2 regions of the Amycolatopsis keratiniphila genome follow, and region 1 is predicted to be linked to the other one. Evidence: predicted binding sites of a transcription regulator. Region 1 holds the regulator's gene; the other holds the start of a gene.
The links. The regulator HspR, encoded in region 1, represses chaperone genes until heat shock. The targets are predictions, from matches to a motif close to ANNTTGAGTNNNNNNNACTCAANNT.

Region 1 (14,407 bases):
TTCAGGATCTCGACGTTCTGCTGCGCCAGCATCTGGAACAGGAACTCGTTGCCCGCGCGGCGGGCCGGGTCACCGGTGCAGGACTCCTCCGAGCCGAGCACGGTGTACTTGACGCCCGCGATGTGCAGCAGCTCCGCGACGGCCCGCGTGGTCTTCTTCGCGCGGTCCTCGAACGCGCCGGCGCAGCCGACCCAGAAGAGGTACTCGGTGTCGCCGAGGTCGCCGTCGAACACCGGCACCTCGAAGTCCAGGTCCTCGGTCCAGGCGAGCCTGTCCTTGGCGTTCTGGCCCCACGGGTTGCCCTTGTTCTCCAGGTTCTTGAACATCCCGTTGAGTTCGCTGGGGAACGCGGATTCGATCATCACCTGGTAGCGGCGCATGTCGACGATGTGGTCGACGTGCTCGATGTCCACCGGGCACTGTTCGACACAAGCGCCACAGGAGGTGCAGGACCACAGCACCTCGGGGTCGATGACGCCGCCGTCGTCGCCGACGAGCGCCTTCTGCGACTCGGCGATCGCGAGAACGTCGATGCCCGCGTACATGTTGTCGCCGGACAGGCCGATCTCGTCGCCGGCCATGTCGCGCTTGCCGCCCGCGAGCAGGTACGGCGCCTTCGCGTACGCGTGGTCGCGAAGCTGCGTGATGACGAGCTTCGGCGAAAGCGGCTTGCCGGTGTTCCACGCGGGGCACTGCGACTGGCAGCGGCCGCATTCGGTGCAGGTCGAGAAGTCCAGCCAGCCCTTCCAGCTGAAGTCCTCGATCTTGCCGACGCCGAAGGTGTCCTCGTCCGGGTCCGCCTCTTCGAGGTCGAGCACCTTGCCGTTGCTCATCATCGGCTTGAGCGCGCCCAGTGCGACGCCGCCGTCGTCCTCGCGCTTGAAGTAGATGTTGAAGAAGGCGCTGAACCGGTGCCAGGCGATACCCATCGTCATCGTGCGGGCGATGACGAACAGCCAGATCGTGGCACTCATCAGCTTGACGAAGGCGAACACCGAGACCAGGTTCGGGCTGGCCGGCAGCAGCTCACCGATCGGGTGCGAGACGAACGCCGCCCAGATCGGGGTTTCGTGGACGTTCATCGCGGACTTCGCGGCGCGGACACCGATGATGCCGATGCCCTCGATGAGCACGACGGCCTCGATGAAGTACGCCCACTTGAAGTTGGAACCCTGGAAGCGGGACTGGCGGTCGGCGCGGCGCGGGTGGTTCTTCTGGCGGATCCCGATCAGCACCAGGGCACCGACGATGGTGCCGACCCCGAGCACCTCCATAAGCAGCTGGAACAGCGACCAGTCGTCGAGGATCGGCCAGCCCCAGGTGGGCACGAAGACTTCGCCGTACGCCTCGAACAGGGCGAGCGACCCGAGCAGGAAGCCCCACATGACGAGCCAGTGCGCGGCGCCGACGCTGCGGATCTTGTTCATCCGGGTGTGCGCGGCGAATTCCTTGATCAGGGTCTTCATACGCGGCACGAACGGGCCGTTGCGGGTCGAGTCCGGCTGACCGAGCCGGATCACCCGCACGAAGCGGGCGATGGTCGCGAAGAACATTCCCCAGGCGACGACGCCGAGCAGGACCGAGATCCCGCCGAGCGTCAGCTGTACAGCGCCCATCTTCGGGTGCCTTTCGTCCGAGTGAAGCGTGTGGTGGTTCGGGCAGACTAATGCTTCTTACTGATGGGTAACCCACTGACCGCGCCCAAGTCCCACCGATGTGGTGTACGCCTCTCTTGGTTTTAAGACGATCGTCCAGGTAGTTTTTGTGACATGGGTGCGTACTTCCTCCTCGCTTTCGCCATCGCCGCTGAGGTAACCGCCACGGTCTCGTTGAAACTTTCCGAGGGCTTCAGCAAGGTGGGGCCGTCGATCGTCGTCGTCGCCGGCTACGCCTGCGCGTTCGTCGCGCTCGCGTATGTACTGAAGGCGGGCGTGCCGGTGAGCGTCGCGTACGCGATCTGGGCCGCGGCCGGGGTCGCGCTGGTGGCGGCCGTCGGGATGGTGTTCTTCAAGGAGCCGGTCAACCTGTCCGTGATCGCCGGTCTGGTGCTGGTGATCGGCGGCGTCGTGTTGATCGAGGCGGGAGGCGCGCACTAAGTGAAGATCCAGGTCGACGGCCGCAAGGCCAGGGGTGAGAAGCGGCGCGAGGAGATCATCGCGGCCGCGTTGCGGGTGATCGAACGGGACGGCGTCGCGGGCGTCACCCATCGGACGGTCGCCGCCGAGGCGGGCGTGCCGACGGCTTCGACGACCTATCACTTCTCGAGCCTCGACGATCTGCTGATCGCCACCCTCATCTCGTGCGCGCGGGATATGGCGACGGAGGTCTACTGGATGATCGACCGCGCCCGCTCGCGTGGCAGTCGCGGCGCGGAAGAGGTCGCCGGGCTGCTCGCGGAGGCGCTGGGCCCGCGCCGCGGGCGGACGATGGCGGAGTACGAGCTGTACCTGCTGGCCGCGCGCAAACCCGAGCTGCGGCCCGCCGCCCGGCGCTGGCTGGACGTGCTCACCTCGATGGTCCGGCACGACGACGAGGTCGCGTTCCGGGTGTTCCTCGCCGGGATCGACGGCCTGCTGATCCAGGGCCTCATCGACGACGAGCCGCCGTCCGCGGAGGAGCTGCGGCCGGTGGTGGACTATCTGCTGAAACCTCGTTGACCTGCTGGGTAGCGTTCGGCTCATGAGGATCGTCGGCGCGTACGAACTGGATGACGACCCGGCACGGGTGGACCTCGACGTGGTGTGGAAGCACCTGTCCACCGGCGTCTACTGGGGCAAGTGGCGAGACCGCGAGCAGGTCGAGAAGGTCTTCAAGAACGCTTGGCGCGTCGTGGGCGCGTACGAGGCTTCGAGCGGTCGTCTGGTCGGCTTCGCGAGGGCGTTCTCCGACACCATCGGCAGCGCGTATCTCGCGGACGTCTTCGTCGTCGACGAGGCACGCGGCGCGGGGCTCGGCAAGGAACTGGTCCGGGAGATGATCGACAACGGGCCGGGCGCGGAGTTCCGGTGGATGCTGCACACCGCCGACGCGCACGGGCTGTACCGGCAGTTCGGCTTCGGCGACCCGCCCGAGGGGCAGTACATGGAGCGGGGCCGGGCGAACGGGCAGGTCTGAAGGGGACCTTCCCCGCATGAGACGTGGTGAAGGCGTCCTTCACCGCGTGCCATGCGGGGAAAGCGTCCTTCAGCCCTTGTTCTCGTGCAGGGCCGTCAGCGACGCCCGGGCGATCGCGTGGCCGAAGAGGTTGAAGCCGAGGAAAGCCGGCGTCGCGTCCTCGCCGACGTCCAGCTTTTCGACGTCGACGGCGTGCACCGTGAAGATGTACCGGTGCGGCCCGTGTCCGGGCGGCGGGGCGGCTCCGAGGAACTGCTTCACGCCACCGTCCCCCTTCAGGGTGACAGCGCCCTCCGGCAGACCGGAGCCCGCCTCGTCGCCGGCGTTCGCGGCCAGCGCGGTCACCGACGCGGGGATGTTGAACACCGCCCAGTGCCAGAACCCGCTCGCCGTCGGGGCGTCGGGGTCGTAGCAGGTGACCGCGAAACTCTTGGTCTCCGCGGGGAAACCCTCCCAGGACAGCTGCGGGGAACGGTCTTCGCCGCCCGCGCCGAAGATCCCGGAAAGCTGGGGCGTCGGCAGGAAGCCGCCTTCCTCGATGTCGGTGCTGCTCAAGGTGAAGGCAGGCAGATCGGGCAGGAATTCGTACGGATCGGGTGCCTGCGGCATGCGTCCTCCTGATCGTCGAACAGATGACGGAGCCAGGTTATGACCCCGAGAGCCCTGGCGCGGGATCAGGGATGAATCCGGGGGTTACCCCTATGTCCAACCCGCCGCGCTGCCCTTAGCGTCGAGCTACACGAAAACCTGCTCTGGAGGGACTCAAGACCATGGCGCGCCCACTCCTCGCGATCGGAGGCATCGCGTTGATCGGCGTCGGTGTTCTCACCGGCCTCGGCTGGTGGTGGCCGTCCGACGCGGAGGCCACCTCGGAGGTGACCCAGCCGATCCGCAGCGTGCGGATCGACAACGACGAGGGCCGGGTCAAGATCCGCGCCGGCGAAGGGCCGGTCCGGATCCACCAGGAGTTCCAGTACCGCTGGAACAAGCCGGGTGACGCGTTCCGCGTCGAAGGCGACACGCTGATCCTGGCCGGGTGCGGCACCGCCTGCGAGGTCGGCTACGACGTGGTGGTCCCGGCCGGTGTCCCCGTCTCGGGCAAGCTGAACTCGGGGGCGCTCGACGTCGCTGGAGTGTCCACTGTGGACGTCATGGTCGATTCCGGGGCCGTGTCCGTCGCCGACGTGCCGGGCACCGTCAAGGTGCGGTCCGACGCCGGTCGCGTCGAGCTGGCGAACATCGGCCAGGCCGTCACCGTGCAGGCGGCGTCCGGTGCCATCAAGGGGGAACGGCTCGGCGGCAACGTCGAGGCCCGCACCGACAGCGGCCGCATCGAACTCGAACTGCTCAAGGGCGCCGACGTCACCGCGCAGACCGACAGCGGTTCGGTCGAGGTCACCGTCCCGCCCGGCGAGTACAACGTCACCGGTGGTTCCGGCAGCGGGCACCGCGACATCGACGTGAACCAGTCCGGTTCGGCACAGCACAAGCTCGATCTCAACACCGACAGCGGAAGCGTCCAGGTCAAAGCGGCCTGACGGACTTATCGGGGGAACACTTTCTCATGGGGAACAAAGAAAAGCGCGTCCTCGGCGCGCTCGCTCTCGGCGCGCTGACCGCCTTCGGGATCGTCGGCTGCACAGGGGAATTCCAGCAGAAACTGAGCGACGGCGCGCCCGTCACCGAGCAGATCACCGCGATCCGGGTGGACGTCCCGGTCGGCGGGGTCACGCTCCGGGTCGAGGACGGCGCGCCCGTCTCACTGCGCCGCGAAGTGACGTACACCGGCAAGAATCCCGGAAAGACGCACAGCGTCGAGAACGGCACGCTGGTCCTCGGCGGCTGCCAGCAGTGCGGCGTCGATTACGACGTCGTGGTGCCGCGCGAACTGGCGATCTCCGGGTCCATCGGCACCGGCAAGATCACGCTCGCCCGCGCCGCCTCGGTCGACCTGAAGGGCGACGTCGGCGATTTGAAGGTGCTGAGCACGTCCGGGCCGGTCAACCTGCGCACCGGCACCGGCGACATCGAAATCGGGCTCGCGAAGCCGGGCGCGGTCACCGCGAACGCGGAGGTCGGCAAGGTCGTCGTCACCGTTCCCGACGGCGCGTACCAGGTCCGCGCGAAGGCGGAGGTCGGCACGGTCGAGACCGGCGGAGTCCGGCAGGACCAGGCTTCGGCGAACGTCCTGGACCTCCAGTCCGGCACCGGCTCGATCACGGTGAAGCCCGCATGAAAACCGTCGCCGCCGTCGCCGCGCTGACCCTGCTTCCGCTCACCGCGTCGCCGGCGTCCGCCGCGTCCGGGATCGACTGGAAGCCGTGCGCGACCGAGCACGCGCCGACGCTGGAATGCGCGAACCTCCGCGTGAGCGGTGGCTTTTCGATCGCGCTGGCGAAACTGCCCGCGACCGATCCCGCGCGCCGCATCGGTTCGCTGCTGACGAATCCGGGTGGTCCCGGTGGCGCCGGGGTCACCGTGCTCAAGTACGGCGGCCGCGGTTTCGCGCTCGACAAGCCGGAAATGGCCGAAGTGCGGCAGCGGTTCGACGTCATCGGATTCGATCCGCGCGGCGTCGGCGAAAGCACGCCCGCGATCACCTGCGGGCCGGATCTGCACGATCCGGCGGTCAGCCGGTTCCCGCGGAGTCGCGCCGATTACGACAAGCTCCTCGCGCACAACCGCGCGTCGGGCGAGGAATGCCTGAAGCGGACCGGGCGCACATTGTCCTCTGTGGACACTTGGCACGCCGCGGACGACATCGAAGCGATCCGGGGCGCTCTCGGCGAGCCGAAGGTGAACTGGCTCGGCGTCTCCTACGGTTCCGAACTCGGCGCCGTCTACGCGGAGAAGTACCCGGACCGTATCCGGACGATGGTGCTCGACGGCGCCGTCGACCACTCGCGGCCGACCAGGCAGGCGGTCCTCGAAGAAGCCGTCGCGACCGAAGGCGCGCTCAAGGACTTCGCGAAGTGGTGCACGACGTCGGCCGACTGTGTACTTCGCGGCAAGGACGTCCTCGCCACCTACGACGCCTTGATGCGGACGCCCGGTGGCGTGCCGTCGAAGCAGCTCGGGCGGAACGTGACCGCCGAGGAGATGGCGTCCGGGGTCTACGGCAATCTCATCCTGCCCGCGTTCTGGCCCGGCCTGGCGAAGGCGATCGACGCCGCGACGGCGGGTGACGCGGACGGGTTGCTGCCGTACTCCCAGCTCGACCCGTCCTACGGCGCGTACCGCTCGATCGGCTGTCACGACTTCGGCTCGCCGTTCACCTCCTACGCCGACATGAGGGCGATGCAGGGACTGGTGAAGGCGCTCTCGCCGCACGGCTGGCGGTACTCGGAGTTCTGGGACATGGCGAGCGGGTGCGCGGGCTGGCCCGTGCCGTCCGCCTACCTGCCGCGACCGCAGAAGGTGACCGGCGCCGCGCCGATCCTCGTGGTCGGCGGTGAACACGATCCGGCGACGCCGCTCGTTTGGGCGAAGGGGCTCGCGAGGAACATCGAGAATTCGACGTTGCTCGTCGACGCCGGGTACGGGCACACGGGCCTGCTGAACTCAGCCTGCGTGCGCACGGAAGAGACGAAGTACCTGGTGAGCGGCGTCACACCGGCTCCGGGCACGGTCTGCCGGTAGCCCGGGAACAAGACGGCCGCGCCGCACGTTGAGCCGGATACAAGGTTGAGTGAGGGTGACTCAAGTCCGGCTTGACGGAAGCCCTGCCATCCCGATACAACTTGCGTTGAGCCCACTCAAGGTGGGTGAGAACGTGCAGGTCACGAACTAGCAGGAGGATCACACCATGGCGCGAGCGGTCGGCATCGACCTCGGCACGACCAACTCGGTCGTCGCTGTCCTTGAGGGCGGCGAGCCGACGGTCATCGCCAACTCGGAAGGTTCACGCACCACCCCGTCCATCGTCGCCTTCGCCAAGAACGGCGAAGTGCTGACCGGTCAGCCGGCGAAGAACCAGGCCGTGACGAACGTCGACCGGACCATCCGGTCGGTCAAGCGGCACATCGGTACCGACTGGAAGACCGAGATCGACGGCAAGGCCTACACCTCGCAGGAGATCAGCGCCCGCGTGCTGATGAAGCTCAAGCGCGACGCCGAGGCGTACCTGGGCGAGACCATCACCGACGCGGTCATCACCGTCCCCGCGTACTTCGAGGACGCGCAGCGGCAGGCCACGAAGGAAGCCGGGCAGATCGCCGGCCTGAACGTGCTCCGCATCGTCAACGAGCCCACCGCGGCGGCGCTGGCGTACGGCCTCGACAAGGGCGAGAAGGAACAGACCATCCTGGTCTTCGACCTCGGTGGCGGTACGTTCGACGTCTCGCTCCTGGAGATCGGCGAGGGTGTCGTCGAGGTCCGCGCGACCTCCGGTGACAACCACCTCGGCGGTGACGACTGGGACGAGCGGATCGTCACCTGGCTGGTCGACAAGTTCAAGTCGTCCAACGGCATCGACCTCACCAAGGACAAGATGGCGCTCCAGCGCATCCGTGAGGCCGCCGAGAAGGCGAAGATCGAGCTGTCCAGCTCGAACTCGGCCAGCATCAACCTGCCGTACATCACCGTGGACGCGGACAAGAACCCGCTGTTCCTCGACGAGCAGCTCTCCCGCGCCGAGTTCCAGAAGATCACCTCGGACCTGCTCGAGCGCACCCGCAAGCCGTTCAACAACGTCATCCGTGACGCGGGTGTCGCCGTCGGCGACATCGACCACGTCGTGCTCGTGGGTGGTTCCACCCGTATGCCGGCCGTGTCCGAGCTGGTCAAGGAGCTGACCGGCGGCCGCGAGCCGAACAAGGGCGTGAACCCGGACGAGGTCGTCGCGGTCGGCGCGGCGCTGCAGGCCGGTGTGCTCAAGGGCGAGGTCAAGGACGTCCTGCTGCTCGACGTGACCCCGCTTTCGCTGGGCATCGAGACCAAGGGCGGCGTGTTCACCAAGCTCATCGAGCGCAACACCACGATCCCGACCAAGCGTTCGGAGATCTTCTCCACCGCGGACGACAACCAGCCGTCGGTGCAGATCCAGGTGTTCCAGGGTGAGCGCGAGATCGCCGCGCACAACAAGAAGCTCGGCATGTTCGAGCTGACCGGTCTCCCGCCCGCCCCGCGTGGCGTGCCGCAGATCGAGGTCACCTTCGACATCGACGCCAACGGCATCGTGCACGTCCTCGCGAAGGACCTGGGCACGAACAAGGAGCAGTCGATGACGATCACCGGTGGCTCCGCGCTGCCGAAGGACGACATCGAGCGCATGGTCAAGGACGCCGAGGCGCACGCCGAGGAGGACAAGCAGCGCCGCGAGGAGGCGGAGACCCGCAACCAGGCGGAGACGCTGGTCTACCAGACCGAGAAGTTCGTCAAGGACAACGAGGACAAGCTGCCCGACGAGCTCAAGGGCAAGGTGAAGTCCGCGATCGACGAGGCCAACGAGGCGCTCAAGGGCACCGACTCGGCGAAGATCCGCGAGTCCATCGAGAAGCTGAACACCGCTTCGCAGGAGCTGGGCACCGCGCTCTACGCCAACGCCACCCCGGGCGCCGAAGGTGCCGCCGGTGAAGGCGCCGCCGGTGCGGCGGGCGCGGGCACCGGTTCGCAGGCCAAGGCGGACGACGTCGTCGACGCCGAGATCGTCGAAGAGGACGAGAAGGACAAGAAGTGACGGGACGCTACGACGAAACCGAGGGCCGGGGCCCGGAGGAACCGGTGGTCGTGCGGGACCGTAGGCGGATCGACCCGCTGACCGGTGAGGTCCGCTCGGCCGCCCCGGCCGCCGAAACCCAGGATGGTCCGAAGCACGCCGCTCCGGCCGAAGACACCGTCGAACCGGAGCCCGCGGCACACGCGGGCCCCGGCCTCGGGGAGTCCATTGTGGACGACTCCGTGTCGGTGGCCACCGGTCTGGAGAAGGAGCTGGCGGAACGCACCGCCGACCTCCAGCGCCTCCAGGCGGAGTACGCCAACTACCGCAAGCGCGTGGACCGCGACCGCGAGCAGGTCGTCGTCGGCGCGAAGGCGTCGGTCGTCGGCGACCTGCTTCCGCTGCTCGACGACCTCGAGCGCGCGGAGCAGCACGGCGATCTGACCGGTGCCTTCAAGGCGGTCGGCGAGAAGCTGGTCGGGAGCCTGCAGCGGTCGGGCCTCGAAGCGTTCGGCGCCGAGGGCGAGCCCTTCGACCCGAGCGTGCACGAGGCGGTGCAGCACAGCACGTCTCCGGACGTCACCGGGCCGACGGTCACCATGGTCATGCGCCGCGGTTACCGCTTCGGCGAGCGCGTGCTGCGTCCGGCGATGGTCGGGGTCACCGACCACGAGCCGGGTGGCGCCCCGGTGGACCCGCCGGTGGGCGGCGAACTGCCGCTCGAGGGCGAACTTTTCGATGAGAACAACCGCTGATCGGCGATACGGCGTGAAAGGAGGAGACGTTCGGTGAGTGCACGGGAATGGATCGGTAAGGACTTCTACCGTGAACTGGGCGTCTCCTCCGACGCCACCGCGGACGAGATCAAGAAGGCCTACCGCAAGCTGGCCAAGGAGAACCACCCCGACGCCAACGCGGGCAACGCGGAGGCCGAGAAGAAGTTCAAGGCGGTCTCCGAGGCGTACGGCGTGCTGTCCGACACGTCCAAGCGCAAGGAGTACGACGAGGCTCGCCGCCTCTTCGGCTCCGGCGGTCCCGGTGGCTTCGGCTTCCCGGGCGGGGGTGCCGGCGGCGGGTTCGACGTCGGCGACATCTTCGGCCAGGCGGGTCAGCAGCAGGGCGGCTTCGGCGGTCTCGGCGACATCCTCGGCGGCCTCTTCGGCCGCCGCGGCGCCGCGGCCGGTGCCACGGCGAACCGGCCGCAACGCGGTGCCGACGTGGAGACCGACGTCCGGATCGACTTCGCCGAGGCGGTCAAGGGCGCGACCCTGCCGCTGCGGCTGTCGAGCCCGGCGACCTGTTCCACCTGCGGTGGCAACGGCGCGAAGCCGGGAACCTCTCCGAGGACGTGTGCGACCTGCCAGGGCAGCGGGCTGGTCAGCCGCAGCCAGGGCGCGTTCGCGTTCTCCGAGCCGTGCCGCGACTGCCGCGGCCGCGGCAAGATCATCGACGACCCGTGCCCGGAATGCGCGGGCGAGGGCATCAGCACCCGCACCCGCACCCTGACCGTGCGGATCCCGCCGGGCGTCGCCGACGACCAGCGGATCCGGCTGGCGGGCCAGGGCGAACCGGGCCGTGGCGGCGCGCAGCCGGGCGATCTGTACGTCCGGGTGCACGTCGCTCCGCACGCGTTGTTCGGGCGCAAGGACCTCGACCTGACGATCACCGTGCCGGTGTCCTTCGCGGAACTGGCCCTCGGCGGCACGATCACCGTGCCGACGCTCGAGGGCAAGGTCTCGCTGAAGGTGCCGCAGGGTACGGCGAGCGGTCGCGTACTTCGTGTGCGCGGCAAGGGAATCGCGAAACGTGACGGCTCGCAGGGCGATCTGCTGGTCACCCTGCAGGCGGCCATCCCGGCCAAATTGGACGACAAGGCCCGTGAGGCGCTGGAGGCTTACGCGGAGGCCATGGCCGACCACGATCCGCGACCGGAGATCACCGAACTTCTCGAAGGCAGGTGAGCACGATGTTCGGCGGGCTGCCGCACGGTGCGGACGAGGACACCCCGGTGTTCGTCATTTCGGTGGCGGCGCAGCTTTCCGGCCTGCACGCGCAGACCCTGCGGTCCTACGACCGGCAGGGTCTCGTGTCGCCGGGCCGGACCTCCGGCGGTGGACGCCGTTACTCGATGCGGGACATCGCGTTGCTGCGCGAAGTGCAGCGACTGTCCCAAGAGGACGGTGTCAACCTCGCGGGCATCAAGCGGATCATCGAGCTGGAGAACCAGGTCGACGCGCTCCGCTCGCGTATCGCCGAACTGACCGAGGAGCTCACCGCGGCGTACCTCTCCGCCGAGCAGACGGCCGCGGCCGTGCACGCCTCGTACCGCAAGGATCTCGTTCCCCTGCGGCAGCAGACGGCACTCGTGGTCTGGAAGCCCAAAAAACGCACTTAGTCCTCTAAATGCTCCGGGCGTCAGCCCGGCATTTAGAGGACTAAATGCGTCACTGGCCGGGCACCACGGACCGGATCTGCTGGACCTCGCCGGTGCGCGAGTCCTGGATCCGCTGGGCCAGCGCCTTCGCTTCGGGGTTCTTCCCGTCCTTCAGCTCGGTCCTCGCCAGCGCCACTCCGTTGTGCTGGTGCGCCACGAAGATGTCCGCGAAGTCGAGGCTGAACTCCGAACCATCCTTTTTGGACAGTGCTTCGAGAAGTCCCTTGTCGGTGAGCCCGTCGCCACCGTGGTGGTGATGCGCGTGCGGATCCGCCGAGCCCGTCTCGGGTTTGCCCCAGGCCTTCAGCCAATTCCGCATGTCCGTGGTCTCGGTCTGCTGCGTCGCCTCGATGGCGGCGGCGAGATTCGTCAGCTCCTGCTTCTGCCCCTGCTTGGCCTTGACCAGCTTGACGATCTCCACGCCCTGGTTGTTGTGGGCGATCATCATCTGCAGGAACATCACGTCGGCGTCGTTGTACTCCGCGGACGCCCCGGCCGACTGGGGGACGGGGGAGATCGGGGCACCGGCGTTGGTGGGTGAGCCGTCGCCGGCCCCGCAGCCCGCGAGGGCCACGAGACCGGCGACGAGAACGAGGGCCAGCTTCACTGCCGCGTCCAAAGGGCGGGCGTGTTCGGCGGTTCCCAGCCCTGGATCGCGGTATGCGCCATCTGGCACCGGTAGGTCGCGCCGCCGTAGGTCACCGTGCTGCCGACCGCGTAGGACGTTCCGGCCGCCCAGGTGCCGCCGGTGGGCGGGTTGCTGGTGCTGGTCGGCGGGTTCGACGTCGTGGGCGGGTTGCTCGTGGTCGGCGGATTGCTGGTCGTGGGCGGGTTGCCGCCGCCGATCTGCAGGTCGATGCAGCTGTAGAAGGCCATCGGCGTGTCCGCGATGTTCCAGATGGCGAGCACCTTCTGGCGGCCGCTGAAGCCGTTCAGGCTCACCGTGTGCGACGTCGGGTCCTTCGGCGCGGAGTTGTTCCCGCTGATGTCGGCGATCTTGGTGCCGCCGATGTAGTACTCGTAGTTCGTGGTCCGGTGGTAGGCGGTGAACTTCCAGTTGAAGGTCACGCTGTTGCCGACCGACGCGGCGGGCCACGGCTTCGACTCGTCGTTGAGCTCGGCGAATCCGGGAAGGCCGCCGTTGCAGCTGCGGAGCCCCTTGGGGCCTTCGACGCTCTGCGGTTCGTAGACGATGGCACCGCAGCCGGAAACCTTGCCTTGGGCGCAGTTCGCCTGGCGGCTGGGCGGGGACAGCACATAGCCGTGGGCGCTGGCCACTTGCGGGATGGCGACGATGGCGATCGGGGCGAGGATCGCACCGGCGGCGGCTGCCACGAGCTTGCGTTTGACGGTCATGCCGGCTCCTGGGGATGGAACGACGGTGTTCCCGCGACGGGGAGCAATGTGGTCTAGACCATAAATCCGCCGGTGACCGTGGTCAATGATTCACTGACCTACTGCTGCGTCGAGCCCAGGTGGAACAGCCGATCGGCCTAATACGAACGAAGCATCGGCTCAGTCCAGGGTGAAGGGGTCGTACTTGATCCGCCCCAGGTCCGTGCCCGCGGCGAGCAGTTTCGCGATGGTCGCGCGGATCATCGACGGCGACCCGGCGACGTACACGTCGCGTTCCTTCCAGGCGCCGCGCTGGGTGACCGCCGTGGCCAGCGTGCCGCGGTCGCCGCCGGGGATGGCGCCTTCCTCGGTCACCGGTGTCACCGTCAGCCAAGGGGAGGTGACGGCGAGCCCGCGGAGCTGGTCGAGGGCGTAGAGGTCTTCCGGACGGCGGCCGCCGAAGAACAGGTGCACCGGCGGGTTGTTCTTCCAGCGCGACATGTCGTCGAGCAGGGCGAGCAGCGGCGCGACGCCGGTGCCGCCGCCGATCATCAGCAGTGGACGGCTTTCCGTGTGATTCACCGAAAGCGCGCCGAGCGACGGGCCGAGGCGCCAGACGTCGCCGAAACGGGTGTGGTGGACGATCGCGCGCGAGACCCAGCCGCCGCGCACGGCGTGCACGTGGAACTCCATCGTCCCGTCGTCGTGCGGAGCGGTGGCGGGCGAGAAGTACCGCCACATCCGCGGCCGCTGCGGTACCTCGACGCTGACGTAGCCGCCGGCCCGGTACGGGAGCGGCTGATCGGTGCGCACCTTGACGATGGCGACGTCGGGGGACACGACGCGGTGTTCGATGACGGTCGCCTTCCACCACGCCGGCCCGACCTCCTTGCCCGCCGCCTCGCGCATGCTCTTCGAAATGACGCCGTACGCGGTGACCCAGGCGTCCTCCACCTCGGGAGTCCAGTCGTCCTTCAAGAATCTCTTCAACGCGGCGATCAGCGCGACGCCGACGGCGTCGTAATGGCGGCCGAGGACGTCGAACTTCCGGTGGTCCCGGCCGAGCTGGCCGAGGAACGTGGCCAGTTCGTCGGGCCGGTCCACCATCTGCACGACGTAGACGAGGGCGCGCAGCAAACGATTTCGCTGCGTGGCCATGTTGATCGGGAACAGCGCCCTGGCGTCGGGCGAAACGGCGAAGAGCGCCCCGTAGAAGTATTGGGACAACTCCTCGGACTTCGTTTCGACGGCGGCGAAACTCGTCCTGATGAGCTTGGCCAGCTGCACGGACTTGTCCGCCGTCGGCGTCTCGATCAAAGGCGGGACGGCGATCGGTGAAGATCTGGACGAACCGGGTGGATGCTCGTATTTCACTGTTTCGGCAGTCATGGGTGAACGATTTTCTCCAGTTGGATCGGGCATATTCTCCAGACCCGATGTCATCGTGCTCGTGTTCCCCCGAGGGTTCCCGACTGTATGCCCGAAAGTCGCGAAAGGACCCGATAATGTTTGTTTCCCGCTCGATCGGAGCAAACGATATACGCGCCGTCAACCTCATCTGGCGCTCAGTGAAGGTGATCAAGCATGGGCTGTTTTCCCTTGCTTACCAGTGGTTTTCGCCACGCCGGCGGGAAAGCGTGATCCGCCGATCGGGTGGGTTTTTCTGCGTGATTACCGGGTCACGTAACGGTATGCGCTCCGCGACTGATCACCATTGTGGAATCGAATTCGCTAGTCGATGGTGAAGGGGTCGTACGCGATCTGGTCGAGCGCGCTGCCCGCGACCAGCATCCGGGACACCGTCGCCCGGATCATCGCGGGCGAACCGGCGACGAGGATCCGGTGCCCCGGCCAGGATCCTTGCTGCG
Region 2 (14,407 bases), 860 kb from region 1:
AGATCGACGCCTGCTTCGGCTTGCGGTCGCGCTTCGGGGTCGCCGTGCCTTTGGCGTCCTTGGACTTCTCGGTCTTGTCCCCTGCCTTCGCCTTGCCGGCGGGGCGGGTCTTGTCGTCCGACTTGGCGTCGGCCTTACCGGACGGGCGCGCGGACGCACGGCGCTCACGCCGGGCAGCGGCGGTCACCGGGCGGGACTGCTCGTCGGGCTTCTGCCCGGCGCCGTCCTGCGCCTTCTCACCGCTGGCGTCGCTGTCGCTCACGACCACTCCTCCGCCTTCACCAGTTCGCTTACGCAGGGGTGACAGGACTTGAACCTGCAACCTGCGGTTTTGGAGACCGCTGCTCTGCCAATTGAGCTACACCCCTTTGGAGCCCCGATGCTCTGGAGCTCCCGAGGACGCATTCCATCGTCCCCACCGCCGTGGCGGGGATGACCGTAGTGCGTTCCGAGACCAGAAGTCTACGGCAACCCCCGAACAGCTTCGCAACCGCGCCCCTCAAAGCGGCGCGGAGCAGCCTTCCGCGGGGAAACTCCCCCACGGCCGACCCCATGATCGTGCCACGATGTCGCCATGAGCGCTCCCGCACCCTCGTCTTCGCCCGCCGCACGCGTCTCGGCCCGGATCGGCGGCATCACGCCGTCGGCCACGCTGGCCGTCGACGCGAAGGCCCGGGAGCTCAAGGCGCAGGGCCGTCCCGTGATCGGGTTCGGCGCGGGGCAGCCGGACTTCCCCACCCCGGCCAACGTGCTCGAAGCCGCCGAAGCGGCGGTCCGCGACAAGGTCAATCACGGCTACACCGCCGCGGGCGGGCTGCCGGAGCTGCGCGAGGCGATCGCGGCGAAGACCGCCCGCGACTCCGGGTTCGAGGTCGATCCCGGCCGCGTCCTGGTGACCAACGGCGGCAAGCAGGCGGTCTACTCGGCGTTCGCGACGCTGCTCGACCCCGGCGACGAGGTGTTGCTGCCGGCGCCGTACTGGACGACGTACCCGGAGTCGATCGCCCTGGCAGGCGGCGTCCCGGTGCAGGTCACGGCGGACGAGACGACGGGCTACCTGGTCACCGTCGAGCAGCTCGAAGCCGCCAGGACGCCGCGCACGAAGGTGTTGCTGTTCGTGTCGCCGTCGAACCCGACCGGCGCGGTGTACCCACGCGAGCAGGTCGAGGCGATCGGGCGCTGGGCGCACGAAAACAACCTCTGGGTGATCACCGACGAGATCTACGAGCACCTGGTGTACGACGGCGCCGAAGCGCCCTCGATGCCGGTCTTGGTCCCGGAGCTCGCCGACCGGACGATCGTCCTCAACGGGGTCGCGAAGACGTACTCGATGACCGGCTGGCGGGTGGGCTGGCTGCTCGGTCCGCAGGACGTCGTCAAGGCGGCGACGGCGTATCAGTCCCACTTGTGCGGCAACGTTTCGAACGTCGCACAACGCGCGGCGCTGGCCGCGGTGAGCGGACCGCTCGACGCCGTTTTCGCGATGCGCGAAGCTTTCGACGCTCGGCGAAAGAAGGCGCTGTCCCTGCTTTCCGAGATCCCCGGAGTCGAGACTCCGGTGCCACTCGGCGCTTTTTACGTCTATCCGTCGGTGAAAGCCTTGCTGGGCAAGGAGATCCGTGGTGAACGTCCGGCGGACACGGTGGCGCTGGCGGATCTGATCCTGCGTGAGGCCGAGGTCGCCGTGGTGCCCGGCGAGGCGTTCGGGACGCCGGGGTATTTCCGGATTTCCTATGCGCTGGACGAAAACGATCTCGCCGAAGGGATCACCAGGATGGGCCGTCTGCTCGCGGAAGCACGGTGACCGTGGTGCGCTTGGGAATCGCTCTTCCGCAGTACGGTCCCCTCGCGTCGATGGACGCCGTCACCGGTTTCGCCGCGGCGGCCGAGGAGCTCGGGTACGAGTCCCTGTGGGTCGGGGATCGGGTGCTGGCGCCGGTCTCTCCGTCGGATTTCTACCCCGGCGGCACACCGGAACGGCCGTATCCGCCCGAGTTCGTCACCTTCGCCGATCCGCTGATCCTGCTGACCGTCGCCGCGAGCGTCACGAACAAGGTCCGGCTGGGCACCAGCACGCTCACCGGGACGGTGTATCCGGCCGTGGTGCTCGCCAGGATGCTCACTTCACTGGATCAGGTGAGCGGTGGCCGTCTGGACGTCGGGCTGGGGATCGGCTGGCTTCGCGACGAGTACACGGCGACAGGCACGCCCTGGAAGGGACGCGGCGGGCAACTGGAGGAGCTTCTCGACGTCCTCCGGAAGTTCTGGACCGGCGACCCGGTCGAGCACGAAGGCGAACGCTGGCGGATCCCGGCGTCGAAGGTGGGGCTGCGACCGGCGCAGAGCCCGCATCCGCCGGTGTTGCTGGGCGGGTTGTCCCCGGTGGCGCTGGATCGCGTCGGCCGTCGCGCGGACGGCTGGCTTCCGGCGGGACTTCCCGCGCCGTATCTGGCGAAGCTCTGGGAGACCGTGGTGGCCGCGGCCGAGAAGGCGGGCCGCGACCCCGGCGAGCTGCGGCGGGTACTGCGGATCAACCCGAAACCGGGAACGGACCTCAAGGACGTCGCGGCACAGCTGGAGGCGGCCGCCGAAACCGGGATCGCCGAGGCCTTCGTCGACCCGCATTACCTCGCGCGGGACGTCACGCACGCCCTCGATCTCGCCGCCGAACTGCGCCACCTGGTCCCGAACGGCTGAAGGCCCTCCCCGCTCACCGGGAAGGGCCTTCAGAAGATCAGGATTGGCCGTCGGCGAGCTGGACGAGCGCGTGGGCCTTCGCGGCGTACTTCCAGTTGCCGAGGTCCCGGATGGTCTTGATCTTGAGTTCGGCGAGGAGTTCGTCGTGCTTCTGGGTCAGGCCCTCGAGCGCGGACGGCGGCGCGTCCAGCAGCTCGCTGATCCCCTTGTCCTCCCACGCCTTGTCCACCAGCTTGTTCAAGTTCAGGCTCACGGTCTTCGCCTTTCCTCGGGGCAGGTACGGGCACCACCCTGAACGTGATCCACGTCTCAGGCAACCGGAGATCACCCGTTCACGTCCAGTTCACCGACGGTCGGACCGATGACAAACGTGACCCAGGTCGCGTACAACGAACGGGTGACGCAGCGAAGAACGGGCGGCGGCTGCCTCTTCCTGGTGATCGTGCTGTCCGTCCTGGGGATCGCTTACCACCTTTGGGAGCGTGGAACGGCGGTGACACCGGCGGGCGTCACCACTTCGGACGGCACGGGCCGGTACGTGGCGCTGGGTGACTCCTACACGGCCTCGCCGGGCACCGGGCGGCCCGTGGGCGCGCCGGCGGGCTGCGATCGCTCGGACAACAACTACCCGAGCCTGCTCGCCGCCAAGCTGCGTCCGGCCGAGTTCGTCGACGTCAGCTGCGGCGGCGCCACGACCGAGCACCTCACCGGCGAGCAGAAGACCCGTGACGGCACGAACGCTCCCCAGCTCGACGCCGTCGACGGCGACACGACGCTGGTGACCGTCGGTATCGGCGGCAACGACGTGGGCTTCGCCGGCTTCGCGAGCCAGTGCGCGACGCAGGTGCAGACCGCTTCGCCCTGTAAGACCCAGCTGACCGCGGGCGGACGCGACCAGCTCGCCGAACGGATCACCGCCGCGGCGGACCGGCTCGGCGGAATCCTGGACCAGATCCGCGCGAAGGCCGCTTCGGCGCGCGTCGTGGTCGTGGGGTACCCGACAGTGCTTCCGGACGACGACGCCGGCTGCTGGCCCGTCCTGCCGGTCGGCGCGGGGGACGTGGCCTACTTCCGCGACTCGCTGAAACGACTGAACACGGCATTGCAGGACACGGCGAAGGCGCACGAAGCGGGCTTCGCCGACATGTCGACCGCGAGCAAGGGGCGGGACATGTGCAGTGCCGCGAACCGGCGCTGGGTCGAAGGCCCCACTCCGTCGGTGCCCGCGGCGCCCCTGCACCCGAACGCACGGGGTGCGCAAGGAATGGCGGAGGTCCTCGAGAAGCTGCTCAAGCTCGCGTAGAGCAAGGGACCTTTGCTACCACTTACTTAGGCACGCTAAGCGAGTGGTAGCAAAGGTCCCTTGCTCCCCCGGACGTCAGTTGCGGACGACCGCCTGCGCCTTGCCCAGGACGGCCTTGCCCTCGAACTTGGCGGTGATGTCGACGCGGGCGGTGCCGTCGTCATTGACCACGGCGACCTTCCCGGTGAACTCGATCGTCGCCGCGCCCTCGTTCGGCACGACCACGGGACGCGTGAAGCGCGCGAAGTAGTCGACGAGGCGGCCGGGGTCGCCGAGCCAGTCGGTGACGAGCCGCGCCCCGAGCGCCATGGTCAGCATCCCGTGCGCGATGACGTCGGGAAGGCCGACCTCCTTGGCGAAGGCCTCGTTCCAGTGGATGGGGTTGAAGTCCAGCGACGCGCCCGCGTAGCGCACCAGCTGGTCACGGGTGACGTCGATGGTCAGCGGCGTCAGTTCTTCCCCGACGGTGAACGTGCTCACGCGTCCTCCCCTCGGACCACGAGCTGGGCGTTCGTGGTGGCGATCAGGCCGCCGTCGGCGCCGGAGATCTCGGCGCGCAGGTTGATGAAGTCGTTCCCGGCGCGGGCCATGATGTTGTCGATATGCGTGGTGAGCGACAGGACGTCACCCGCGTGCACCGGCCGCGTGTAGGTGAACCGCTGATCGCCGTGGACCATCCGCGAGTAGTCGAGCCCCAGCTCGGGGTCCGACACGATCGCGTTGATCGAGGCGAGATTGATGATCGTCAGGAACGTCGGCGGCGCGATGACGTCGGGGTAGCCGGCCGCATTCGCCGCTTCGGGGTCGCGGTAGAGCGGGTTCGCGTCGCCGAGCGCGTCGGCGAACTCCCGGATCTTCTCGCGACTCACTTCATAGGTACTGGTCGGCGGGTACACCCGCCCGGTGAACGACTGGTCCAAGGCCACCCGAGCAGGCTACCGAACCCGAAAAATACCCGAAGCCGCCCTGGTGACCAGGGCGGCTTCGGGTAAGACAGGTAGAACCGCTAGACGCTCAGCGGGTCTCTTTGTGAGTCCGGTGCGTACCGCAGTTCGGGCAGAACTTCTTCATCTCCAGGCGATCCGGGTTGTTGCGCCGGTTCTTCTTGGTGATGTAGTTGCGGTGCTTGCACTCCTCACACGCGAGCGTGATCTTCGGTCGCACGTCAGTGGCAGCCACAGCATTTCCTTCTCTACTAGGCCTGGGATACCCAGGATTACCGCGTAGCGGTGGCCGGACTTGAACCGGCGACACAGCGATTATGAGCCGCTTGCTCTGCCAGCTGAGCTACACCGCCTTACATGAACCTGGCCGCGACACGCTTGCGTGACGCGGCTGAGGTTCTGAGCCCCTTTACGGAATCGAACCGTAGACCTTTTCCTTACCATGGAAACGCTCTGCCGACTGAGCTAAAGGGGCCTTGCCTCTCGCGAGGACTTGGAAAGATTAGCAAGTCCCCGCGAGGGGGTGGAACAGGGGGGTACGTTACCGCGAAACCTCAGGTCAGCAGGGTCAGGACGGTCTCGGAGTGGCGTCCGGGCGAACGCGCCGTCCGAGCCTGGAGCCACGCCTCGAGGCGATCCTCGGGCAGCGGCCGCGAGATGAGGTAGCCCTGCGCGACGTCACAGCCCATCGCTTCGAGCTGATCCCGCGCGACGTCCTCCTCGACGCCCTCCGCCACGACCGTGAGGCCGAGCGAGTGGCCCAGCTCGACGATGGAGCGCACGACCGCGAGGTCGCCGAGGTCGGTGCCCATGCCGAGGACGAAGCTCTTGTCGATCTTGACCTGGTCGACCGGGAGCTGCCGCAGGTACGCCAGCGACGAGTAGCCGGTGCCGAAGTCGTCGACGGCGAGCACGATGCCCAGCGAGTGCAGCTCCCGCAGGATCGGCAGCGCCTTCTGCGGGTCGGACATCACACCGGACTCGGTCAGCTCGAAGGTGAGCAGCTCGGGCGGGATGCCGAAGCGGTCGAGTTCGCGGGCGACCTTCGTCGGGAAGTCCTCGTCGGCCAGGTTCCGCACGGACAGGTTCACCGCGGCGGAGATGCGCAGGCCCTCGTCGAGCCACTTGCGCACGCGCTTCAACGACTCTTCGAGCACGAACGACGTCAGGACACCGATGAGGCCGGCGGCTTCGATCGCCGGGACGAACTCGTCCGGGCCGAGCCTGCCGAACTCCGGGTGCACCCAGCGGACGAGCGCCTCGACGCCTTGGATCTGCCGGTTCGGCAAGGTGATCTTCGGCTGGTAGTGGACGCTCAGCTGGCCTTCTTCGAGCGACTGCCGGAACTGCGTGACCATCTGGAACCGGCGCATGAAGATCTGGCCCATGCTGGCCATGTAGCCGCGGACCTCTTCGCCGCCCTTGGTCGCGCGGACGGCGACGTCGGCGCGCTGCAGGAGCCCGTCGACGTCGACCTGATCGTCGTCCTCCGCCGACGAAGTGGCGTAGCCGATCATCGCGTTGGCTTCGACGGAGAGCCGGTCCACCGGGTACGGGGCGACGAGTTCCGCGCGAAGCAGCTCCGCGGCGGCCTGGGCGCGTTCCGGCGCGCAGCCGACGAGGAGCGCCGCGAAGGACGCGCCTTCGAGCCTGGCGAGCGGGACGTCGGGGCCGAGAGCGTCGCGGATCCGGCGGCCCGCGGCGATGACCATCCGGTCCGCCCAGACGTAGCCGAGGGCGTCGCTGACGGTGGAGAAGACGTCCAGATCGACGCGGAGCACGACCGCGTCGACCTGTTCCCGCAACGGTTCCTTGGCGACCTGGCGGAAGCCCGGCCGGTTGAGTAGGCCGGTCAGCGGGTCGTGGTACGCGTCGTGGCGCAGGGTCGCGAGCAGGCGCCGGTTGTCCAGCGACGTCGCAAGGTGGCTGGCCATCGTGCCGAGCAACTGGACGTCGTATTTGCCGAACCCACGCCAGCGGCTCAGCCGGTCGTGCGCTTCGACGACGCCGAGGAGCTGGTTCGCGCTGCGCAGCGGGACGACCAGCGCCTCCTGCGCGCCGCGGTCGAGCAACGCGGAGCGGACGTCGGGATTGGCTTCGGTGATCCGGAAATGGCGGACGTGCGCGCCGGGCAGGCGCAGCAGCGGATCGTCGGCGGCCGGGTCGACGGGCGGCAGTTCGTCGCCCGCGACGACCATCCGCATGGTGTCCTTCGGCTCCAGCCGAAGCCTCAGCACGACGCGACCGGCGGCGAGCTGGTCCTTGATGCGTTCGGCGATGGTCGCCCATTCGCGGACGTCCACGCCGCCGACGAGTTCGTCCGCGCGCCCGGCGGGCCGTGCGGCGGCCTGCTGACCGGACCGCGCGACCATCAGGCTGACGTCGGACAGCGCTTCCATGTCGCGCTGCTCGCGCAGCAGGTCGGAGTACGCCCAGTACAGCGCGGTGAGGCCGAGGAAGACGGCGAGCACGAGCGGCCAGGCCTTCGGTGTCCCGGAAATGACCAAATATCCGGAAAGGCCGACCGAAGCGTTGACGAAGCCGACGACGAGGATGCGGCCGGTCAGGCGGATCGCGGTGCTGACCCGCATGCGGCGGCGCAACACGCGGACGGCGGCGAGCGCGAGCAGCGTGCTGACCAGCGGCGCGGTCAAAGTCCCGGCCAGCGCGGCGATCCAGGTCATGTCGTGGGCGCCGGAGGCCTGTTTCACCAGTCCTGCCACGGCGAACGCGCCGGTGATCTCCAGCAGGAACGCGCCGGCGTTGTAGAGCACGCGGCCGGCGACCTTGCGGGCCAGCAGTGTTCCGATCCCCGCCGCGAGATGCGCGGCGAGCACGACTTCGAAGGGAGCGACGAAGAATCCGATGACCAGCGGGATCTCGGTGAACGAGATCGTCCACGAGATGCCGCTGCGGACGTCGACGTTGATGCCGAGCTGTTCGGCGAGCAGGAACGCGAGGGCGAGGATCGGCCCGATCCACAGCAGATCGTCCGAGGCCTCGAAGTCCAGCCAGAGGCTGACCGCGGCCGCGGCGGCGATGCCCATGGTGAGTACCGCGAAGGTGTAGACGCGGAACCGTCGCTCGTCGGTACGAGCCTCCGTAACGGCGCCTCCCTTGCCCGCAGCCGCCTGTGCGGCGCTCCCGGGCCTGCCGTTCGTGTCCGGCATCCGACCTTCCTTCCCGGCTGCCCAACCGGTCTTGTCCTACCGCGACCTCGGGGACGAGGGCAATACAGTACCCCGGAGGGCGTACCCAAGTCCCATTCGAGACAGTATGAGATCACCCCAGGGTTAACAATGGGCGCGTCGCGCTGACCTGCGTGGACCAAGGGGTGAAATGGGAGCGTTATTCGCGTTCCTTCCGACTACCGGAAGTCACCTGGCGCCACGCTCCGGCCAATCTCGTGAAGTTCCCGGCGGACCCGTCAGTAGGGGCTTGAATAGCCCTATGAATAGCCACGCCATCGCCGCCGGGCATGCCGAGCGGCTCGCCACCGTGGACGCCCTGCTCCCCGAAATGCCTGCACTGGAGCCTGTCGAGGGCTCCGTGTCACTCTCCGCGACGGCAGGCGACTCGGCCGCCGCCGGATTGTCGGTACGGACCGAGGCGGGTCCTGATTCTGTTGACTCTCCGTGGCGGGCCCTCGTCGAACATCGCCTCGAAGCCCGCCTGACCGGTCCCCGCCCGGAAGCGGCCCTCGACGCATTACTCACCCGATGGGATGAACATCTGAAGACAGTGGCCCCACCTGGGGATGTCGAGACGTCGGCGACCGTGGTGCGGCCCAGCCGGGACTCCCCCGGCTCGGCCGAATTGCTGCGCCGCGGCTTCGCGCCGGTGCTGGTGATCGCGGTCCGCCCGGCCGACCGGCTCGCCGTGACCGGGCCGCCCGCCACTCCCGGCGTGCACATCCGGCCCGCCGAAGCGGATGATCTCGAAACCGCCGTCGGACTCGAACTGGAATTGCAGCGTTATGACGCGCAGTTCGGTTCTGTCACTTTGCGCGAGGGCGCGGAGGAAACGATCACGGCGGACCTGTCGAAACAGTTGGGCCGGGAAAATCCGACGTTGTGGATCGCCGAGCTGTACGGCCGTCCGCTGGGCATGGTGCGAGTGCAGTTCCCCGGCGACACGGCGTGGATCCGCGGCCGGGTCGCGGCCGAGAAGGTCGGCTACCTGTCTTCGTTGGCGGTAGCGGAACAGGCGCGGTCGAGCGGCGTGGGGACGGCGCTCGCCGCGCACGCGCACCAGGTCTTCGACGAATGCGGCACCGACGCCGTGCTGCTGCACCACGCGCTGGCCAACCCGCGCTCGACGCCGTTCTGGTACGCGCAGGGCTACCGGCCGCTCTGGACGTACTGGCAGCGGCGACCGGCGGTCCCATGATCCGGATAGGCTCGTTTACGTGACGAGGGACGATGACACGGCCCCGGTGGCGCCTACCGGGGTCGACACCGAAAAGCCGTCCGCGGCGAGGATCTACGACTGGTTCCTCGGGGGGACCCACAACTGGGCGGTAGACCGCGAGTTCGCCCGCGCGCTGGAAAAGCAGTGGCGCTGGGTCAAACCGGGCGCGCGGCACAACCGCGAGTTCATGAACCGCGTCGTGCGCGCGGCGCTCGACGCGGGGATCCGGCAGTTCATCGATCTGGGTTCCGGTGTCCCGACAGCCGGGAACGTGCACGAGATCGTGCAGGAGGAACTGGAGCCGGGCGATACGGCGAAGGTCGTGTACGTCGACTACGAGCCGGTGGCGGTGGCGCACGCGGAGCTGATCCTCGAACGCCACGAGGCGACCGACTGGGCGGGGATCGTCCAGGCCGACATGCGGCGGCCGAAGGATGTCCTGCGGCATCCGGAGACGCTGCGGCTGATCGATTTCGACCGGCCGGTGTGCCTGATGATGATGGCCGTCCTGCATTTCGCCGGCCCGCACGACGATCCGCCCGCGCTGGTCGCGACGTACCGGAACGCGCTCGCGCCGGGCAGCTGGCTGGGGCTGTCGCACATGAGCTTCGGCGGCCAGACCGGCGTGGACGCCGACGGGCTGCACTGGATGGTCGAGCAGTACCGGAAGACGAGCAATCCGGTGTGGATGCGGGACCGCGAAGAGATCGAGCCGCTCTTCGGGGACTGGCCGTTGCTGGAGCCCGGCGTCGTCCACCTGCCCGACTGGCGGCCCGTGCGGGAGCTGCGGCGGGACGAGGAAGGCGCCCGGCCGTTCGCTTGGTGCGGTGTCGCCGTCCACCCCTGACATCCGACCTTTCGCCGGTTCGCGTCGCGTTTAGCGGGCTAAAGGCGACGCGTTCCCGGCAGAGGTCGGAGGAATGGGTGATCGCTGACGGCGAACGCGCAGAGGAAACAAACGGGTCGATCGGAGAGTTGAGCTAGGCAGACTCAACTAACCGAGGAGTGCACAGATGACCGACAACCGCCTCCTGCCCGTCCTCCCGCTCGATGACGACGTCGTGCTGCCGGGCATGATCGTCCCGCTCGACCTCGCCGACCCGGAGACGCGCGCCGCGGTGGAGTCCGCCCAGGCCAACACGCCTGCCCAGGCTTCCTTCCCGGGGATCCGGTCCAGCGCCGCCACCAAGGCCGAGGTGCTGATCGTCCCCCGCGTCCACGGCGAATACGCCGAGCTCGGCACCATCGCGACCGTCGAGCGCATCGGGCGCGTGCCCGGCGGCAAGACCGCGGTGCTGTTGCGCGGCACCCGGCGCGCCGTCGTCGGCCGCATCGCCGACGGCCCCGGCGCCGCCCGCTGGGTCCACGCCGAGGTCGCGACCGAGACCACCGACGACAACTCCGCGAGGCTCGCGTCCGAGTACAAGAGCGTCGTCCTCGCGATCCTCCAGCAGCGTGGCGGCTGGCAGATGATCGACGCCGTCCAGGAGGTCGAGGACCCGTCCGCGCTCGCCGACCTCGCGGGCAACTCGTCGTACCTGAGCACCGAGCAGAAACTCGAACTGCTCACCGCGCTCGACGTTTCGGCCCGGCTGGAGAAGGCCCTCGAATGGAGCCGCGAGCAGCTGGCCGAGCTCGAGGTCACCGACACCATCCGCAAGGACGTCCAGGAGGGCATGGAGAAGCAGCAGAAGGAGTTCCTGCTGCGCCGCCAGCTCGAAGCGATCCGTAAGGAGCTGGGCGAGCTCGACGGCACGGCCAACGACGACGACTACCGCGCCCGCGTCGAGGCCGCCGAGCTGCCGGACGCGGTCAAGAAGGCCGCACTGTCCGAAGTGGACAAACTGGAGCGCACCTCCGACCAGTCCCCCGAGGGCGGCTGGATCCGCACGTGGCTGGACACGGTCCTCGAACTGCCGTGGAACGAGCGCACCACCGACGTCCACGACATCGCCGCGGCGCGCGACATCCTCGACGCGGACCACGCCGGCCTCGAAGACGTGAAGGAACGCATCATCGAGTATCTGGCCGTGCGCAAGCGTCGCGCGGAGTCGGGTCTCGGCCCGGTCGGCGGCCGTCGTTCGGGCGCGGTGCTGGCGCTCGCCGGTCCTCCCGGGGTCGGCAAGACGTCGCTCGGCGAGTCCGTGGCGAAGGCGATGGGCCGCAAGTTCGTCCGCGTCGCGCTCGGCGGCATCCGTGACGAGGCGGAGATCCGCGGTCACCGCCGCACGTACGTCGGCGCGCTGCCCGGCCGGATCGTCCGCGCCATCAAGGAAGCGGGTTCGATGAACCCGGTCGTGCTGCTCGACGAGATCGACAAGGTCGGCGCCGACTACCGGGGCGACCCGACGGCCGCGCTGCTGGAGGTGCTGGACCCGGAGCAGAACCACACGTTCCGCGACCACTACCTCGAAGTCGAGCTGGACCTGTCCGACGTCGTGTTCCTCGCGACGGCGAACGCGCTCGAAACCATCCCCGGCCCGCTGCTGGACCGGATGGAGCTGGTCACCCTCGACGGCTACACCGAGCACGAGAAGGTCACCATCGCCCGCGACCACCTGCTTCCCCGTGAGCTGGAGCGCGCCGGTCTCGGCAAGGACGACGTCACGCTGACCGACGGCGCCTTCAGCCGCATCGCCGCCGAATACACGCGAGAGGCCGGGGTGCGCAACGCGAACCGGACCATCGCGAAGGTGCTGCGGAAGGTGGCCACCAAGGTCGCGCTGGACGAGGTCGCGCTGCCGCTGACGATCGACGCCGACGGGCTGGAGACCTACCTCGGCCGTCCCCGGCACCTGCCGGAGTCTTCGCTGCCCGCGTCGACCCAGCGCACGTCGACCCCGGGCGTGGCCACCGGGCTGGCGGTGACCGGCGCCGGCGGTGACGTCCTCTACATCGAGGCGTCGCTGGCGGATCCGGAGTCCGGCTCCACCGGGCTTCAGCTAACCGGCCAGCTGGGCGAAGTGATGAAGGAGTCGGTGCAGATCGCGTTGTCGTACCTGCGTTCGCACGGCGCGGAGCTGGAACTCCCGGTCGGCGATCTGAAGGACCGCGGCATCCACGTGCACGTCCCCGCGGGCGCGGTGCCGAAGGACGGGCCGAGCGCCGGCATCACGATGACGACCGCGCTGGCGTCCCTGCTTTCGGGCCGGGTCGTGAAGTCGGACGTCGCGATGACCGGTGAGGTGTCGCTGACCGGGCGTGTGCTGCCGATCGGCGGGGTCAAGCAGAAGCTGCTGGCCGCGCACCGGGCCGGGATGAAGACGGTGATCATCCCGCAGCGCAACGAGCCCGATCTGGACGACGTCCCGGCCGAAGTGCTGGCACAGCTGGACGTCCACGCCGTGGCGAACGTCCGCGACGTGCTGGACATCGCGCTGGCCCCGGCGACGGCTCCGGTCGCCCAAGCGGCGTAACGGCGCGAGGCCGAAGCCCCGGATCCCATCGTGGGTCCGGGGCTTTCGGCTTCCCGGATCCGGACGAACCCGGACATTGACTCGCCTTAAACTCCCTATCACGTTTTGATAACGTAGATTGCGTGCCACCCAGCCGGGGTGCGTGATCCTTGAGAGGGCAAGGTCATGAGTCAAGGAATTCTTTCCCCGTTGCGGCCGAGGCGCAGGTGCGTTTCGGCCGGTCAGATCGTCTGTCTCAGCATTCTCACCGGATTCACCGCGGCGCTGACCTTCGCCGGCACCAGCGCCACGATCGCCGCGGGGATCGCCATCGCCCTGTTCGGCGCCGTTCTCCGCCAACCCGCGCCCGCCAAGGCATCCCGATGAACACGGAAGCGGAGTTCATGGCGCGACTGCGCGAACTCCGCGACCGAAGCGGCCTCAGCATCCGCGCGCTGGCCGCCGCGACCGGCTGGTCCCGCAGCACCTTGGCCGACCTCTTGGCCCGGAACACCTTGCCCGGCAACGAAAACCAGATGCGAATCCTGTTGCGCGCACTGCTCCGGACGGTCCCCGGCGAGCTCGGGGTCGACGAATATCTCGCCGACTGGCGTCACCTGATCGGACGTCGCCACCACCGCAATGGGGGTTGCGCACCACTCGACCGGATACTCGTCGCGCTGGAAATCGCCGCACAGCGCGGCGGGGCCGAAGCGCCGGGCCTTCGCAAAGCGAAAGAAATAGTGCTGCACGAAGGTTCCCTACGAAAGTTCCCTCCTCGCGGTGAATACGCCGCGAATTCACCTGGATGTCCCGTTCCGCCCGTACTCTCCGACCCGCTCCATCCCGCACCACCACATCAGCGGATGTCTCGGAGGCACGAGTGAAGCGACGGAATTTCCTGCGCGCGGCCGTGGTCGGCGCCGGTGTCACGGCGTTCGGAAACAGGCTCTCGGGAGCGGCTCTCGCCGCGCCCGCCCAGAACGGACCCAGCCCCTACGGCGCGCTCCAGGCGGCCGACGCGAACGGGATCCAGCTGCCGGCGGGATTCACCAGCCGTGTCATCGCGAGGTCCGGCCAGCAGGTCGCGAGCACCGGTTACACCTGGCACAGCGCCCCGGACGGCGGCGCGGTGTTCGCCGACGGCAGCGGCTGGATCTACGTGTCGAATTCGGAGATCACCCCCGGCGGCGGCGCGAGCGCGGTCAAATTCGACGCTAGCGGAAACATCACCGGCGCCCATCGCATCCTGGCGAACACCCGCCAGAACTGTGCGGGCGGCAAGACTCCGTGGAACACCTGGCTTTCCTGTGAAGAGATCGACCTCGGGTTCGTCTACGAATGCCAGCCGAACGGCCCGGCCACGGCCGCCGTCCAGCGGCCCGCGATGGGGAAGTTCAAGCACGAGGCCGCGGCGGCCGACCCGGTGCGCAAGGTCGTCTACCTGACCGAAGACACCTCGGACGGCTGCTTCTACCGCTTCGTCCCGACCACCTGGGGCAACCTCTCCGCCGGGACGTTGCAGGTGCTCAAGGCGGGCACGGCGACCTCGGGCAGCTTCACCTGGGCGAACGTTCCCGACCCCGACGGCTCCCCCACCGCCACCCGCAACCAGGTCTCCGGCGCGAAGCGGTTCAACGGCGGCGAAGGACTGCACT

Region 2: the regulator HspR is predicted to act here: its motif matches at 10,327-10,351, upstream of lon (endopeptidase La).

Annotation. Positions count from the first base shown of each region.
Region 1 is NC_021252.1:8,711,256-8,725,662, reverse strand. Features, by position in the region: gene AORI_RS80585 ((Fe-S)-binding protein) at 1-1,616, opposite strand, end outside; gene AORI_RS80580 (DMT family transporter) at 1,770-2,096, shown strand; gene AORI_RS80575 (TetR/AcrR family transcriptional regulator) at 2,097-2,657, shown strand; gene AORI_RS80570 (GNAT family N-acetyltransferase) at 2,680-3,114, shown strand; gene AORI_RS80565 (YbhB/YbcL family Raf kinase inhibitor-like protein) at 3,184-3,723, opposite strand; gene AORI_RS80560 (DUF4097 family beta strand repeat-containing protein) at 3,885-4,652, shown strand; gene AORI_RS80555 (DUF4097 family beta strand repeat-containing protein) at 4,679-5,350, shown strand; gene AORI_RS80550 (alpha/beta hydrolase) at 5,347-6,753, shown strand; gene dnaK (molecular chaperone DnaK) at 6,920-8,791, shown strand; gene grpE (nucleotide exchange factor GrpE) at 8,788-9,525, shown strand; gene dnaJ (molecular chaperone DnaJ) at 9,559-10,731, shown strand; gene AORI_RS80530 (heat shock protein transcriptional repressor HspR) at 10,737-11,165, shown strand; gene AORI_RS80525 (DUF305 domain-containing protein) at 11,215-11,811, opposite strand; gene AORI_RS80520 (lytic polysaccharide monooxygenase) at 11,808-12,560, opposite strand; gene AORI_RS80515 (globin domain-containing protein) at 12,720-13,928, opposite strand; gene AORI_RS80510 (globin domain-containing protein) at 14,271-14,407, opposite strand, start outside.
Region 2 is NC_021252.1:623,210-637,616, reverse strand. Features, by position in the region: gene secE (preprotein translocase subunit SecE) at 1-268, opposite strand, end outside; tRNA gene AORI_RS44090 (tRNA-Trp) at 296-368, opposite strand; gene AORI_RS44085 (pyridoxal phosphate-dependent aminotransferase) at 575-1,804, shown strand; gene AORI_RS44080 (TIGR03619 family F420-dependent LLM class oxidoreductase) at 1,801-2,697, shown strand; gene AORI_RS44075 (hypothetical protein) at 2,735-2,950, opposite strand; gene AORI_RS44070 (SGNH/GDSL hydrolase family protein) at 3,068-4,000, shown strand; gene AORI_RS44065 (MaoC family dehydratase) at 4,076-4,480, opposite strand; gene AORI_RS44060 (MaoC family dehydratase N-terminal domain-containing protein) at 4,477-4,926, opposite strand; gene rpmG (50S ribosomal protein L33) at 5,015-5,179, opposite strand; tRNA gene AORI_RS44050 (tRNA-Met) at 5,225-5,297, opposite strand; tRNA gene AORI_RS44045 (tRNA-Thr) at 5,347-5,419, opposite strand; gene AORI_RS44040 (putative bifunctional diguanylate cyclase/phosphodiesterase) at 5,499-8,114, opposite strand; gene AORI_RS44035 (GNAT family N-acetyltransferase) at 8,395-9,333, shown strand; gene AORI_RS44030 (SAM-dependent methyltransferase) at 9,353-10,201, shown strand; gene lon (endopeptidase La) at 10,368-12,770, shown strand; gene AORI_RS84740 (hypothetical protein) at 12,936-13,136, shown strand; gene AORI_RS84735 (helix-turn-helix domain-containing protein) at 13,133-13,636, shown strand; gene AORI_RS44015 (alkaline phosphatase PhoX) at 13,633-14,407, shown strand, end outside.